Regions from separate parts of the Streptomyces sp. NPDC091271 genome, predicted to be linked through region 1. Evidence: predicted binding sites of a transcription regulator. Region 1 holds the regulator's gene; the other holds the start of a gene.

Region 1 (7,840 bases):
CCGCCTACAGGGTCTTCGCCGCGGTCGCGGTGCCCACGATCAGTCCGTCACCGGCCCGGTCGACCCGGACCGTGTCGCCGTCCTTGACCTCGCCCGCGAGGATCTCCTTCGCGAGCCGGTCGCCGATCGCGGTCTGGATGAGCCGGCGCAGAGGCCGCGCGCCGTACGCCGGATCGTTGCCCTCCACGGCCAGCCAGGCCAGGGCGTCCGGGGTGACGTCGAGCTGGATCCGGCGGTCGGCCAGCCGGCCGGCGAGACGGGCCACCTGAAGCCCCGCGATGTGCGCCAGCTCGTCTCCGGAGAGGGCGGAGAAGACGACCAGGTCGTCGAGCCGGTTGAGGAACTCCGGCTTGAACGAGGCCCGTACGACCTCCAGGACCTGCTCCTTCTTCACCTCGGGCTCGATCAGGGGATCGATCAGGAACTGACTGCCCAGGTTCGACGTGAGGATCAGGATGGTGTTGCGGAAGTCCACCGTCCTGCCCTGCCCGTCCGTGAGCCGGCCGTCGTCGAGCACCTGGAGCAGGATGTCGAAGACCTCGGGGTGGGCCTTCTCGACCTCGTCCAGCAGCACGACGCTGTACGGGCGCCGACGGACCGCCTCCGTGAGCTGGCCGCCCTCCTCGTAACCGACGTAGCCGGGCGGGGCCCCGACGAGCCGGGCGACGCTGTGCTTCTCCCCGTACTCGCTCATGTCGATGCGGATCATGGCCCGCTCGTCGTCGAACAGGAAGTCGGCGAGCGCCTTGGCCAGCTCCGTCTTGCCGACCCCGGTCGGGCCGAGGAAGAGGAACGAGCCGGTGGGACGGTCGGGGTCGGCGATCCCCGCCCGGGTGCGACGTACGGCGTCCGACACGGAGCGCACGGCCTCGGTCTGGCCGATCAGCCGCCTGCCCAGCTCCGACTCCATCCGCAGCAGCTTCTGGGTCTCGCCCTCCAGGAGGCGTCCGGCCGGGATCCCGGTCCAGGCTCCGACGACGTCGGCGATGTCGTCCGGGCCGACCTCCTCCTTGACCATCGTGTCCTTGTCCTGGGCGGCCTCCTGCTCGGCCTCGTCGGCCTCGGCCAGCTCCCGCTCCAGGCCGGGGATCTCCCCGTACAGCAGCTTGGAGGCGGTGTCGAAGTCGCCGTCGCGCTGGGCGCGTTCGGCCTGGCCGCGCAGCTCGTCGAGGCGCTCCTTGAGCTCACCGACGCGGTTCAGGCCCTGCTTCTCCTTCTCCCAGCGGGCGGTGAGGCCGCGCAGCTCCTCCTCCTTGTCGGCGAGGTCGCGGCGGATCTTCTCCAGGCGCTGCTTGGAGCCCTCGTCGCTCTCGTTCTTGAGCGCCAGCTCCTCCATGTGCAGACGGTCGACGGACCGCTGGAGCTCGTCGATCTCCAGGGGGGAGGAGTCGATCTCCATGCGGAGCCGGGAAGCCGCCTCGTCGACGAGGTCGATGGCCTTGTCGGGGAGGAACCGGGAGGTGATGTAGCGGTCCGACAGCGTCGCGGCGGCCACCAGCGAGGAGTCGGCGATCTGGACCTTGTGGTGCGCCTCGTAGCGGCCCTTGAGGCCGCGCAGGATGGCGATGGTGTCCTCGACGGACGGCTCGGCGACCATGACCTGCTGGAAGCGGCGCTCCAGGGCGGGGTCCTTCTCGATGCGCTCGCGGTATTCGTCCAGCGTGGTGGCGCCGACCATGCGGAGCTCACCCCGGGCGAGCATCGGCTTGAGCATGTTGCCCGCGTCCATCGCGGAGTCGCCGCCGGCGCCCGCGCCGACGACGGTGTGGAGCTCGTCGATGAAGGTGATGACCTGCCCGTCGCTCTCCTTGATCTCGGAGAGGACGGTCTTGAGGCGTTCCTCGAACTCGCCGCGGTACTTGGCGCCCGCGACCATCGCGCCGAGGTCCAGGGAGACGAGCCGCTTGTTCCGCAGGGACTCGGGTACGTCGCCCTTGACGATGCGCTGGGCGAGGCCCTCGACGACGGCCGTCTTGCCGACCCCGGGCTCACCGATGAGCACCGGGTTGTTCTTCGTACGGCGCGACAGCACCTGCACGACGCGGCGGATCTCCTGGTCACGGCCGATGACCGGGTCGAGCTTGCCCTCGCGGGCGGCGGCCGTGAAGTCCGTACCGAACTTCTCCAGCGCCTTGTACTGGCCCTCGGGGTCGGGAGTGGTCACCCGGCGCCCTCCCCTGCTCTTCTCGAATGCGTCCAGCAGCCTCTTCGCACTGGCTCCCTGCCCGTCGAGGATCTCACCGGCGCGGCCACCCTTCGCCGCGAGGGCGATCAGCAGGTGCTCGGTGGAGAGATAGTCGTCGCCGAGCTCCTTGGCGCGCTGGTCGGCGTCGGCGATGACGGCGAGCATGTCGCGGCTCGGCTGCGGCGGGGCGACGGTCGAGCCGGTCACGCTGGGCAGCGAGCTCAGGAGCCGCTCGGTCTCCTCGCGCACGGCCACCTGGTCGGCGTCGACGGCGGCCAGCAGGTCGGTGATGTTCGCGTTGTCCTCGCCCGCGAGCAGCGCAAGCAGCAGGTGCCCGGGGGTCAGATCGGGATGACCGTCCTTGACGGCCCTGCTGGTGGCCGCGTTCAGGGCGTCCCGGCTCTTGTTGGTCAGCTCGGCGTCCACGGGCGCTGTCTCCTCCTCGTACTGGTGCTTACAGGACTTTGACTCGAACAACGGGTACAAAGTTGAGTCTATTCCACTCAAGGCCGATGCGGCGCCTTCCCTCCCCGTCCGTATGCCCCCTCTCTAGGCTGACCCCATGCCTGACGTACGCAACCCCGGCCCCGGATACCTCGCCTTCTGGCGGGAACGCCATGTGTGCACCCTGACCACGCTCCGCCCGGACGGCACACCGCATGTGGTGCCCGTGGGGGTGACCTACGACCCGGAGACGCGGATCGCCCGCGTCATCACCGGCGGGAACACCAGAAAGGCCGCCCACGTCCGGGCGGCGGGCCCCGGGGGCGCGCGGGTCGCGGTCTGCCAGATGGAGGGGCGCCGCTGGGCGACCCTGGAGGGCCGCGCGGTGGTCCGCACGGAGCCCGAGGAGATCCAGGACGCGGTACGCCGCTACGCGGAGCGCTACGAGCGCACCCCTCGGCACAACCCGGAGCGGGTCGTCATCGAGATCGCCGTCGACAGGGCGCTCGGAAACGCCTAAGGGCTGTCCCGTAATACCTGGTGGATCAGCGCACGGCGTCAGATGCGGTGCATCGCAGGGCGGAGGGGCGTTCGCATACTGGATGTATTCGGGCGTTCCGACAACGCAGCGAGGTGCCGTAGCTGTCGTCGTGCGCCCGCCAGGTTTTACGGGACAGCCCTTAGGAATGCCGAATTGATTCCGGGCAGCACAACGGCGCCATCGTGTTCAGGTCACGATGGCGCCGCTGTGTGGGGGAAGTGCCGGAACGATATGGAACGACGGGGGAATCGTTCAGGCACTGCGGGGGGTGGCGGAAATGGCTTCTTGCTCGAACAGTTCATGGTCGCGCTGATCGAGATTTACGAAAATCATGCCGTACCTCACGGCACAGCGAACCGGTTGCGGGGCTCCGCGTGGCCGGCGAAGACAGCGATAGGCGCGGATATCGTCATCCGTTTCCATCACGACGACAATCGGCTCTCCGAACAGGGTGACCATCAACGAATCGCCCTGGCGGGTAAGTGCCGTGAGCAGATCGATGAAATGCCACCCTGAGCGATACGCCGTGGCCATCTCCCGCCGGAAGGTGCGGTCGTCCGGTGGGGTGGTCATGCCGCGGTGCCGGTCGGAGCCGCACCCCACGTGATGTCACCCGGAGCGACCCCCCATGTGATGTCACCCGCGTTCGCACCCCACGTGATGTCGGCAGGAGCCGCACCCCACGTGATGTCACCCGCAGCCGCACCCCATGTGATGTCGCCGGGCACGGCCGACGCCTGCTCGGCCTGCGCAGCCCCCCAGGTGATGTCGTGGGCTCCCGACGCACCGTAGGCCAGGGCCCCCACGAAAGCTGTGGCAAGCACCGAGCGAAGCATTCGCTTAGACATTTCGGCTTCGTCCTCACTTGATGGATTCATCTCCCCCGCTCTCAAGACGATGTCTCACGCGGACACGCAAGCACCACTGGATCGATGCATCATGTTCTTGCACGTTCAGGAACATGGGGGGTGGAGATATGGATACATGCGACTCAAATGGGGCGCATCGGCACGGGATCACCCAACTATGCGATGCGGGGCAGCGCCTCTACGCAAGTGCGCTGCGGTCCGGCCGCATACCGCGTTCCGAGGTGGAGCCGGCTCCGTGCCTGATGGACTTCGCCCTGCTCCACCCCGACCCGGACGATGCCGACTGGCTACGCCCCGTGCCTCCTTCGGCGGCCCTCGCCCAGCGGCTGCACCCCATCGAGAGGGAGATCCAGGAGCGCAGACGCCATTCCCTGGAACTCACCGAGTCGTTCGAACCTTTCATGGACATCAGCGCCCAGGATCCGCCCACGACGCACGCAATCACCGTGCTCGAAGGCGGTACCCGCATCAACGCGGCCATCGACGTGGCCACGGCGGAGTGCCGCAGCGAAGTGCTCACCGTGCAGCCAGGAGGGGCCCGGAGCGAGGACATCCTCAGCAAGGGGCTGGAGCGGGGACGAGCCGTGGTGAACCGCGGCGTCAGCATCCGCACCCTCTACCAGCACACGGTCCGCCATCATCACGGGACGTTCGCGTACGCGGAGCGGCTCGCCGAGGGGGTGGAGATACGTACGCTCGAGGAGCTCGTGCAGCGCATGCTCATCTTCGACCGCGCGGTCGCCTTCATTCCCGCTCAGGACGACCTGACGGTCGCGCTGGAACTCCGGCACCCGGGCCTCGTCTCCTACCTGATCAACGTCTTCGAGCAACTCTGGCAACGCGCCACCCCCCTGCTGGAGGATGTCTCCTACACCCCCACTCCCGCCGGGATCAGCGGGGTGCAGCGCTCCATCGCCCAACTGCTGGTCGAGGGCCACGTGGACGACTCCATAGCCCGGAGGCTCGGCATGAACGTACGCACGTGCCGTGCGCACATAGCCAAGCTCAACGCCGCGCTCGGCAGCGGCAGTCGGGCCCAGCTCGGCTACCTCATCTCGCAGTCGGGAATCCTGGACCAGCAGAGCTGACGGCCGAGGCCCCCGGCGGGCGAGGGGCCGCCGCCCGACGGCGAGCGGTACGGCCCGCGTACCCGGGCGGTCCCCCACGGCCACAACAGGTCCACACTCCACCAGGCCACTAGGCTTGCGCCACCGGCAACTTGTTGCAGTGCACAAAACGGGGGGCTCCCAGATGGGAACAGAACCGGTGCAACCGCCGCACAGCCACGGGCCGAGAGAACTCTGCGGTCCCGGACTCGAGCTGTACGAGCGGGCGTTGCGCCAGGGGCGGATCGCCCGTTCGGAGCTCGGCGCCGCACCGTGCCTCACCGACGGGGCGCTGGTCCAGGCCGATCCCTGGGACGAGAACTGGCTGCGCCCCGTCCCGCCGTCGGCAGCCCTGGCCCGCCTGTTGCAGCCGCTCACACGCGAGATAGACGAGCGCGTGGAGCGGACGCTCGAACTGACGCGGTCCCTGGCGCCCCTGTCCGTCATAGCCAACGGTGACCCCCATCTGGCCATCACCATGCTGGAAGGGCCCGAAGCGATACGGACCGCCATCCAGGAGGCCACCTCCCAGGCCACGGACGAGGTCCTCACGGCACAGCCGGGAAGCACCCGTCCCCGTGCCACCCTGCGGACGGCCCTGGACAACGCCACGACCGCCATCGCCCGGGGCGCCGGGCTCCGTCACATCTACCAGCACCCAGCCCGCTACAGCACCCAGGTGCGGGAATACCTGCGTCAGGTGCCGGCCGAGTCCCTCCAGGTGCGCACCACCGAGCTGACCGTGGAGCGGCTTCTCATCTTCGACCGCACGGTGGCCTTCATCCCCGCCACCGCCGACCGCGGTGCGGCGCTGCAGATCCGCCACCCCGCCCTCGTCCGCTACCTCGTCCAGGTCTACGAGGTCCTCTGGGCGCAGGCCACCCCGTTCACCCAGCAACTCCCCACGACCACCCCGGGGATCCAGGCCACGGCCGTCCAGCAGAGCATCGCCCGGCTCCTCAGCGAGGGCCATGTCGACGACGCGGTGGCCCGCCGGCTGGGCATCAGCATCCGCACCTGCCGCTCCCACATCGCCAAGCTGATGCAGGTGCTGGGCGCCACCAGCCGGACCCACCTCGGCGTCCTGATCACGCGGTCGGGCCTCGTGGACTCCGCCGCGGCCACGGGGAAGGGGCCCGCCCCGGAGTCGTGAGACTCCGCGACGGGCCCCTTCCGGCCCGGTCAGTCCTTCGGCCTCTTCGGCCGCCAGACCACCAGTGCGCTCGTCTGCTGCACATCCTGGTACGGCACCAGATCACGCCGGTAGGAGGCGTGCACCTGGGCCTCGCGCTGCTGCATGGCCACGGCCGCGCCGTCCACCGCCGCCGAGAGCTCGGCGACGCGCTGCTGGAGCGCGGCGACCTGGTTCTCCAGCTCGATGATGCGTTTGATGCCCGCGAGGTTGATGCCCTCGTCCTGCGACAGCTGCTGCACGGTGCGCAGCAGTTCGATGTCACGGGCCGAGTAGCGCCGTCCGCGCCCGGCCGTGCGGTCGGGCGAGACCAGGCCGAGGCGGTCGTACTGGCGCAGTGTCTGCGGGTGCAGGCCCGAGAGCTGGGCCGCGATCGAGATGACGTAGACCGGTGATTCGTCGGTCAGCTGGTACGGATTGCGTCGACGGCCGTCCATCTCAAGCTCCCTTCGCAGCCTGGAACAGCTCCGCCCGCGGGTCCTCCCCCGCGGTCGCCTTCCGGTAGGCCTCCAGCGCGTCCTGGGCGTCCGCGCCGAGCTCCGTGGGCACGGACACCTCGACGGTGACCAGGAGGTCGCCGCGGGTGCCGTCCTTGCGCACGGCGCCCTTGCCCCGGGCCCGCATCGTACGGCCGTTGGGTGTGCCGGCCGGGAGTTTCAGGGTGACCGGGGGCCCGCCGAGCGTGGGGACCTTCACCTCGCCGCCGAGCGCCGCCTCCGGGAAGGTGACGGGCACGCTGACGGTGAGGTTGTCGCCCTTACGGCCGAAGACCGGGTGGGCGTCGACGTGGACGACGACGTAGAGGTCGCCGGCCGGGCCGCCGCGCTCGCCCGGACTGCCCTTGCCGCGCAGCCGGATCCGCTGGCCGTCCAGCACCCCCGCGGGGATCCTGACCTGCATCGTGCGGGCCGACTTGGCACGGCCGCTGCCCTTGCAGACCTCGCAGGGGTCCTGGGCGATGAGGCCCCGGCCCTTGCAGTCCACACAGGGATCGGTGAGCGAGAATCCGCCGCCCGTGCCCCGCGACACCTGGCCGGTGCCGACGCACGTCGGACAGACCCTCGGCGTGCCGTGCTTGTCGCCGGTGCCCGAACACGCCTTGCAGGGGGCCTGGCTGGACATCCGCAGCGGGACCGTGGCCCCGTCGACCGCCTCGGTGAAGCTGAGCGTCACCTCGGACTCGATGTCCTGGCCACGGCGCGGCTGGACACGTGTGCCCGCGCCACCGCGGTTGAACAGTCCGCCGAAGACATCGCCCAGGCCGCCACCGCCGCCTCCGCCGAAACCGCCGGCGCCGGCACCCTGGCCACCGCCCGGGGCGCCCCCGAAGAGGTCGCCCAGGTCGAAGTTGAAGTTGCCGCCCGCACCGCCGGGTCCCGCCCGGAAGCCTCCGTTGCCGAAGAGGGCCCGCGCCTCGTCGTACTCCTTGCGCTTCTTGGGGTCGCCGAGGATGTCGTTCGCCTCGGAGATCTCCTTGAAGCGCTCCTCGGCCTTGGCGTCACC
Region 2 (7,840 bases), on a different contig from region 1:
GCTGCCGCCGGGTTGGACCCGGAGCCTGCTTCTTGATCGGTCGAGATGCTCGAGTTACTGGGGGACTGAGACGACACGGCGGCAACCGCCCTCTTCCGCTTCACAAGGTGATGGACAGCGGAAATCAAGGCTACGCCTCCCGAGCCGTTACGTGCAGGCCGGGCCGGTCTTCGTCGTGCACATCACATCTGAAGGCGGGTTTCGGCGCATGAAATGGCGGGAAACAAGCAGGGTTCCGCTGCCCTTCGGGTACGCGAGGCCTGCGCTCAGGCCCCCTGGACCGTATCTCTTTCCCGGACGGCAGGGAGAACGGGGCCCTCCGCTTCGAACACGTGGTCAACCGTGCGCCTGGGCGTTCCCCGGAAGGGTGACCTGGATTCGGCAGCCACGGGCGGATTCGGCCACGCCGATGCGGCCGCCGTGCAGATCCACCGCCCAGCGGGCGATCGCCAGCCCGAGCCCCGTACCGCCGTCGGAGCCCGGCCCGTGCGGGGAGGGCGCCTGGCCGCGGTTGAAGCGTTCGAAGACCCGGTGGCGCTCCGCCTCCGGGATGCCGGGCCCCTCGTCGACGACCTCCAGCTCCAGCGACTCGGGGTGTTCCCCGCGCCGCGCCAGCACGGTGACCCGCCCGTGCGGCGGGCTGTGCTTGACGGCGTTGTCGATGAGGTTGGCGACCACCTGGTGCAGGCGTTCCGCGTCCGCGTACGCCGTCAGCTCGGGCGGCGACACGTCGAGGTGCAGATGGACGTCCGTGCGGGAGTGGTTGCCCGAGCCCGAGGAGAGCCGGCGCTGCGAAGCGGCGAGATTGGCTTCCTTCAGCACGCCCGACAGATACGGCCAGACCTCGAAGCGGCGCGCCTTGATCGCCACCACGCCGTTGTCCAGCCGGGAGAGGTCCAGCAGGGTCTCCACCAGCCTGCCCAGGCGTTCGGTCTGTTTCAGCGCCGTACGCATCGTCTCGGGATCGGCGGCGGACACCCCGTCCACCACGTTCTCCAGGACGGCTCTGAGTGCCGCGATCGGTGTGCGCAGCTCATGGGAGACGTTCGCCACCAGCTCCTTGCGGTGCCGGTCCTCCGCCTCCAGATCGTCCGCCATACGGTTGATCGTCTGCGCCAGGTCGCCGAGCTCGTCACGCCGCCCGGCGCCGCTCACCCGTCTCGTGTAGTCGCCGTGCGAGATCGACCGGGCGACGGCGCGCATCTCGTCCAGCGGCGCGGTCAGACCGTGCGCCACGAACTGGGTGATCAGCAGAGTGGCGATCACCGAGAAGACCGTGATGAACCGGAATTCGGTCCTGGTCCGCAGGGCGACGATCAGCAGTCCGGTCGTGATGAACACGGAGACCACCACGAGCGTGCCCAGCTTGGCCTTGATCGAGAAGGGCCGCAGTCCCGAGCCGGGCGGCGTCATGGCGCTGGTGTCTCCAGGGCGTAGCCGACGCCGTGCACGGTACGGATCCGCTCGGCGCCGATCTTCCGGCGCAGAGCCTTGATGTGGCTGTCGACCGTACGGGTCCCGGAGGCGTCCGCCCAGTCCCAGACCTCGGCCAGCAGCTGCTCCCGGGACAGCACCGCGCGCGGTGTGTTGGCCAGGCAGACCAGCAGGTCGAACTCGGTCGGAGTGAGGTGGACGTCGTCGGCGCGCACCCTGACGCGGCGCTGCGCGTGGTCGATCTCCAGCTCGCCGAGGCGCAGGATGCCGCTGCGCGGCGTCACCGCGGCCAGCGCGGCACGCTCGACCCGGCGCAGCAGGACGTGGACCCGCGCCGCCAGCTCCCGCATCGAAAACGGCTTGGTCATGTAGTCGTCGGCGCCGACCCCGAGCCCGACCAGCATGTCGGTCTCGTCGTCGCGCGCGGTCAGCATCAGCACCGGTACGGGGCGCTGAGCCTGCACACGACGGCAGACCTCCAGGCCGTCGAAGCCGGGAAGCATGATGTCGAGCACCATCAGGTCGGGCTGCCATGCCTCGGCCGCGTCCACGGCTGCGGGCCCGTCCAGTGCGGTCTGCACCAGGAAGCCCTCGGCCCGCAGCCGGGCGGAAATGGCGTCGACGATTGTTGCGTCGTCCTCTACCACCAGCACCCGGCGCTGAGCCCCGGGGGTGGCCGCGACGCCGTTGTGGGTGGTGTGTGTCTGTTCCATCGCCCCGCCCCTGCCCGTTCTCGCGGAGGCCATTCCCCCGGAGGCACGGTTATCGCTTGTGGATTTCGTCGGTGATCCCTTGTGCCGGTCAGCAGCGTAAAGGCACAAGGTGCCTCTCGGCTACGCAGGGTGTTGTCCGTCGTGAAGGTGTTACCCACGGGAAAGGAGACGGATCGGCGGACTTGCGCCTCTGATCCGCGGGTGGGGCGGGGCCATGGGTACCGGGTGGGGGTTCAGTCGTCCCGGAGTGCGAGATGGACCACGTCCGGCACACCTCGGGCAACGGCTACTTCTTCGGTCCTTACCGCGTGGAATCCGGCATTCCGCAAGGCTTCGCCGAACTCGCCGGATGGCTGTGCGGACCAGACGGCGAGGACTCCACCGGGCGTCAGACGAGCGCGGCAGGACGCGAGACCAACGGGCGAATAGAGGTTTCCGTTGTCCTGGGTGACGGTCCAGTCGGGGCCGTTGTCGATGTCCAGGCACAGTGCGTCGTAACGCTCCGTGGTCGTGCGGAGATGGGCCACAAGGTCCGTACGGAGGATCTCGGTGCGCGGATCGGAGAGCGCCGCCCCGGAGATCCTGCCGAGCGGTCCGTCGCAGTGCCAGTCCACGATGGCCTGTTCCCGCTCGACGACCACGATCCGGCCCCAGCGCGGCTCGGCGGAGGCCCGCACCAGCGAGAAGCCGACGCCGAGTCCGCCGATCAGCACCGAGGGGCCCGGCCGGCCGGGCGGCAGCGCGGAGAGCGCCGCGTCGATCAGCAGCCGCTCGGAACGCCCGTCGGAGGTGTCCATCAGGAAGCATCCGTTGGCGATGATCTCGAAGTTGTCGCCGTGCTCGCGCAGGACGACCTCGCCGAACGGCCCTTCGCGCCGGTCGAGGACGACGGGGCGGTGGGTGTCTGGGGCGTGCATGGTGCGGTCTCCGGTCTCCGGTCGGCGGCGGTTGGTTCTCCGGGCGTCCATCTTTCCTCGTCGCGGGCCCTGCGGACCAGCGGATTCGCCCGGCCTCACCCTTCGTGGCGCGGTGCCTTCGTCCCGTGCGCCGCGGTGTACTCGGCGGCCAGCCAGGGGCCCAGGTCCTCGATGAGCATCGCCAGGACGGCCGGATCGGGCGAGGGGGTGCGTGCCGTGACGGCGGCCGTGCGGACCTGCGCGGCGCGTTCCGGGGCGTCCGGGCGGAAGCGCGCGAACACTCCGGCGGACCGCCGCAGGTCGCTCGTCCAGCCGCCCCAGACCGGCATGACCAGCGTGAACGCGGACCGGACGAGGCGGCGGGCGACGCGCCGGCTCAGTCTGAGGCGCGCCTCGTCGGCGGCGGCTTCGGCGGCCTGGGCGCGCCACCGGGGGAGCACGAGCGCCAGATCGCCGTTGGTCTCACGGGCGAGCAGCGAGGTCGGCCGGTAGCGCGGCAGGCGCGCGGCCAGATCCTCGCCCAGCAGCGGGGTGCAGAGGCAGGCGACGAAGAAGCCGAAGTCATGGCGCTCCGCTTCGCTGAGCACGGCACCGACGGGGGAGAGGAGCAGGCCGACCCCGTCGATCACGGGGAAGGCGGCGTCCAGGGCGGCGGCGGTCTCCTCGGCTGCCGCCCGGTCCGCGTCGGTGGGTTCGTCGCGCAGGACCACCTGCAGGTCCAGGTCGGACACGCCGGGAATGGCCGTGCCCCTCGGGATGCTGCCGTAGAGGTAGGCGCTGTGCAGCCGCGAGGGGCCGAACGCCTCGGGGACGCGCACGCGGACCGCCTCGACCACCGGGGCGAACGGTGCGGCCACGAGGCCGATGGACCCCTCGCGACGGATCGTCCCGTCCGTCGCGAGCCCCTTGTCCTCTTCGTGCATGCCTGGATCCTCGCAGGTGGGAAGCGGGGGACAGGAGTGATCGCTGAGAGCGAACAGGCCCCCGGGAACATTCGCAGACTCACAAGCATTGAGCCCACATAGCTCAACTTGCCTGCCGAAGGGGAGATCATGACTGCTGAGTCGAATGCGTCGACGGAGTTCACACCGATCGACCTGCCCGTGCTGCCGCTCGACGACGAGGTCGTGCTGCCCGGAATGGTGGTGCCGCTCGACCTGTCTGACGCGGAGGTGCGCGCCGCCGTGGAGGCCGCGCAGGCGGTCGCGCGGCCCGGAGGCGGTAAGCCCGAGGTGCTGCTCGTGCCGCGCATCGACGGGAATTACACCGGGACCGGCGTCCTGGGCACGGTCGAGCAGGTCGGCCGGCTCTCGGACGGTGACCCGGGCGCCCTCATCAGGGCGCGTGACCGTGTGCGGATCGGCGCCGGGACCAGTGGTCCCGGGAGCGCGCTGTGGGTGGAGGGCACCAGGATCGACGTATCCGTGCCTGTCCCCCTGCCCGGCTCCGCCGCCGAGCTCGCCAAGGAGTACAAGGCGCTCGCCACCAGCTGGCTGAAGAAGCGCGGTGCCTGGCAGGTCGTCGACCGGGTCCAGCAGATCGAGGACATCTCCGCGCTCGCCGACAACTCCGGGTACTCGCCGTTCCTGACCACCGATCAGAAGGTCCAGCTGCTGGAGACCGTCGACGCGGTCGCCCGTCTGAAGCTGGCCATCCAGTGGCTCGGCGAACACCTCGCCGAGCAGGATGTCGCGGAGTCCATCGCGAAGGACGTCCAGGAGGGCGTCGACAAGCAGCAGCGCGAATTCCTGCTGCGGCGCCAGCTCGACGCCGTACGCAAGGAGCTCTCCGAGCTCAACGGCGACCCGGAGGACGAGTCCGACGACTACCGGGCCCGCGTCGAGGCCGCCGACCTGCCCGAGCACGTCCGCGAGGCCGCGCTCAAGGAGGTCGAGAAGCTGGAGCGCGCCTCCGACCAGAGCCCCGAGGGCTCCTGGATCCGGACCTGGCTGGACACCGTCCTCGAACTCCCCTGGACCGAGCGGACCGAGGACGCCTACGACATCAAGGGCGCCCAGGAGATCCTGGACGCCGAGCACGCCGGGCTCCAGGACGTGAAGGAACGCATCACCGAGTACCTCGCGGTACGCAAGCGGCGTGCCGGACGCGGACTGGGCGTGGTCGGCGGCCGGCGCGGCGGCGCCGTGCTGGCGCTGGTCGGCCCGCCCGGCGTCGGAAAGACGTCGCTCGGCGAGAGCGTCGCGCACGCCATGGGCCGCAAGTTCGTCCGGGTCGCGCTCGGCGGTGTCCGCGACGAGGCCGAGATCCGGGGCCATCGGCGTACGTACGTCGGCGCGCTTCCCGGACGCATCGTGCGGGCGATCAAGGAGGCCGGCTCGATGAACCCGGTCGTCCTGCTCGACGAGATCGACAAGGTCGGTTCGGACTTCCGGGGCGACCCGGCGGCCGCCCTGCTCGAAGTGCTCGACCCGGCGCAGAACCACACCTTCCGCGACCACTACCTGGAGGTCGAACTCGACCTCAGCGATGTCGTGTTCCTGGCCACGGCCAACGTCCTCGATGCCATTCCGGAGGCCCTGCTCGACCGCATGGAGCTCGTCACGCTGGACGGTTACACCGAGGACGAGAAGGTCGTCATCGCACGGGACCACCTGCTCCCGCGCCAGCTGGAGCGGGCCGGTCTGGAGAAGGACGAGGTCGGGCTCGACGAGTCCGCGCTGCGCAAGCTGGCCGGCGAGTACACCCGGGAGGCCGGGGTGCGCAATCTGGAGCGGGCCGTCGCGCGGCTGCTCCGCAAGGTCGCGGCCCAGCACGAACTGGGCGAGCGGGACCTCCCGTTCACGGTGGCCGAGGAGGACCTGCGGGGTCTGATCGGCCGGCCGCACCACGTGCCCGAGTCCGCCCAGGACCCCGCCGAGCGCCGCACGGCGGTGCCGGGTGTGGCCACCGGGCTCGCGGTGACCGGAGCGGGTGGCGACGTGCTGTTCGTCGAGGCGTCGCTGGCCGACCCGGAGACCGGGGCGTCCGGACTGACCCTGACCGGTCAGCTCGGCGACGTGATGAAGGAGTCCGCGCAGATCGCCCTCAGCTTCCTGCGGTCGCACGGCGCGGAGCTGGAGCTGCCGGTCGCCGACCTCAAGGACCGGGGTGTGCACATCCACTTCCCGGCGGGCGCGGTCCCCAAGGACGGCCCGAGCGCCGGTATCACCCTGACGACGGCGCTGGCCTCGCTGCTCTCCGGACGGCTCGTCCGTACGGATGTGGCGATGACCGGTGAGGTGTCGCTGACCGGTCGGGTGCTGCCGATCGGCGGCCTCAAGCAGAAGCTGCTGGCGGCACACCGCGCGGGCATCACCACCGTGGTGATCCCCCAGCGCAACGAGGCCGACCTGGACGACGTCCCGGCCGAGGTGCTGGAGAAGCTGGCCGTCCACCCGGTCACCGACGTCCGCCAGGTGCTGGAGATCGCGCTCGCCCCGGCCTCGGCCAAGGCGCCGGAGAGGATCCCGGCCGCCGCGTAGGCGTCATGCTGTGACGGGCGTGGCATCACGCCGACGGCCGGTCGGACGGCCCGTCTTCCCCCGGAAGGCGGGCCGTTCCGCGTGCCAGCTGGTTCAGGGGCGGTAGACCGTGCCGGGAACGGGCTCGGCGGGGGCCATCAGCTGGGGGACCGTCACAAAGGTGTAGCCGTCCTTGTGCAGAGCGTCGATGATGCCCGGCACCGCGGGCACCGTGCCCTTGTAGATGTCGTGCAACAGGATGATCCCGTCCCTGCCCGCCTGGTCGAGAGTCCGCTTCCTGATCAGCGCGGAGTCGTCCGTCGAGTAGTCCTTGGCCGTCGTGCTCCAGAGGATCTGGGAGAGCCCCAGCTCCTTGCTGACCTCGGAGACCGTGTCGTCGGTGCGGCCCTGCGGCGGACGCATCAGCCGCGGCTTCCTGCCCGTGATCCTCGCTATCGCGTCCTGGGTCTTCCCCAGTTCGGCGCGTATCTCGTCGGGCTTCTTCCCGGTCAGGATCTCGTGCGACCAGGTGTGGTTGGCGACCTCGTGGCCCTCGGCCTCGATGCGCCGCACGGTGTCGGGGTGTTCGAGCACGTGGTTCTTGCCGAGCAGGAAGAACGTGGCCGGCACCTTCTTCTCCTTGAGGACGTCCAGGAGGCGCGGGGTGTCCTCCCCGGGCCCGGCGTCGAAGGTCAGGGCTATGCACTTGGCCTTGCGGCAGTCCGCCTGCCCGAAGGAGCCCTTGGCGTCGGAGGCGGCGTCGGCGCGCGCCGACCCGGGAGCCGTCGTCTCCATCGAGCAGCCGCCGAGTGTCAGCGTGAGCACCGTCACAAGAGCGGCGGCCAACCCCGTACCCCACGGAGTCATCTTTCCGGGCACAACAGACACAGCGCGTCACTTCCCCATGGCTCGACCGCACGCCGGTGGTGCGGCACGCCAGGACTATACATAGTGTGTATACGCGCAGTGTGTAGTGGGTTGCGAGGCAGCGTGGAGCCCCGGTGACCTGGAGCTTCGTCACCGGGGCCCGGGGCCTGCGTTGTGCCGGCTCAGCCGTTCGCGAGTGCCACCACGCGGTCGAGCGCGCCGTTGAAGTGGTTGTGGTCGCCGACCGTCGGGCCCGACGACGTGTACTGCCACATCGTGTAGTAACCCCACCCGGCCGGGAGTTCGCCCACCGTGGTGTTGTAGCGGGCCACCCAGAGCGGGTTGGTGGCGCCGAAGCCCGCGTTGTTGCCCGTGCAGTCCTTCCACCAGCTGGTGGCGGTGTAGATCACCGCGTCCCGCCCGGTCCGCGCCTTGTAGGTGTTCACGA

What was found. Region 1 encodes HspR, which represses chaperone genes until heat shock. Its sites were predicted from a motif close to TTGAGNNNNNNNNNCTCAA; they were not measured.
Region 2: the regulator HspR is predicted to act here: its motif matches at 4,076-4,094, upstream of lon (endopeptidase La).

What each region holds. Positions count from the first base shown of each region.
Region 1 covers NZ_JBIVVD010000006.1:126,371-134,210, forward strand. Annotated here, with positions in the region: gene clpB (ATP-dependent chaperone ClpB) at 5-2,611, opposite strand; gene ACIQM3_RS24685 (pyridoxamine 5'-phosphate oxidase family protein) at 2,748-3,149, shown strand; gene ACIQM3_RS24690 ((2Fe-2S)-binding protein) at 3,423-3,743, opposite strand; gene ACIQM3_RS24695 (5'-nucleotidase) at 3,740-3,994, opposite strand; gene ACIQM3_RS24700 (helix-turn-helix transcriptional regulator) at 4,282-5,127, shown strand; gene ACIQM3_RS24705 (LuxR C-terminal-related transcriptional regulator) at 5,291-6,298, shown strand; gene ACIQM3_RS24710 (heat shock protein transcriptional repressor HspR) at 6,328-6,774, opposite strand; gene dnaJ (molecular chaperone DnaJ) at 6,776-7,840, opposite strand, start outside.
Region 2 covers NZ_JBIVVD010000001.1:1,047,939-1,055,778, forward strand. Annotated here, with positions in the region: gene ACIQM3_RS05105 (multifunctional oxoglutarate decarboxylase/oxoglutarate dehydrogenase thiamine pyrophosphate-binding subunit/dihydrolipoyllysine-residue succinyltransferase subunit) at 1-77, opposite strand, end outside; gene ACIQM3_RS05110 (ATP-binding protein) at 337-1,413, opposite strand; gene ACIQM3_RS05115 (response regulator transcription factor) at 1,410-2,147, opposite strand; gene ACIQM3_RS05120 (spermidine synthase) at 2,381-3,064, opposite strand; gene ACIQM3_RS05125 (nucleotidyltransferase domain-containing protein) at 3,160-3,987, opposite strand; gene lon (endopeptidase La) at 4,117-6,546, shown strand; gene ACIQM3_RS05135 (polysaccharide deacetylase family protein) at 6,640-7,392, opposite strand; gene ACIQM3_RS05140 (lysozyme) at 7,575-7,840, opposite strand, start outside.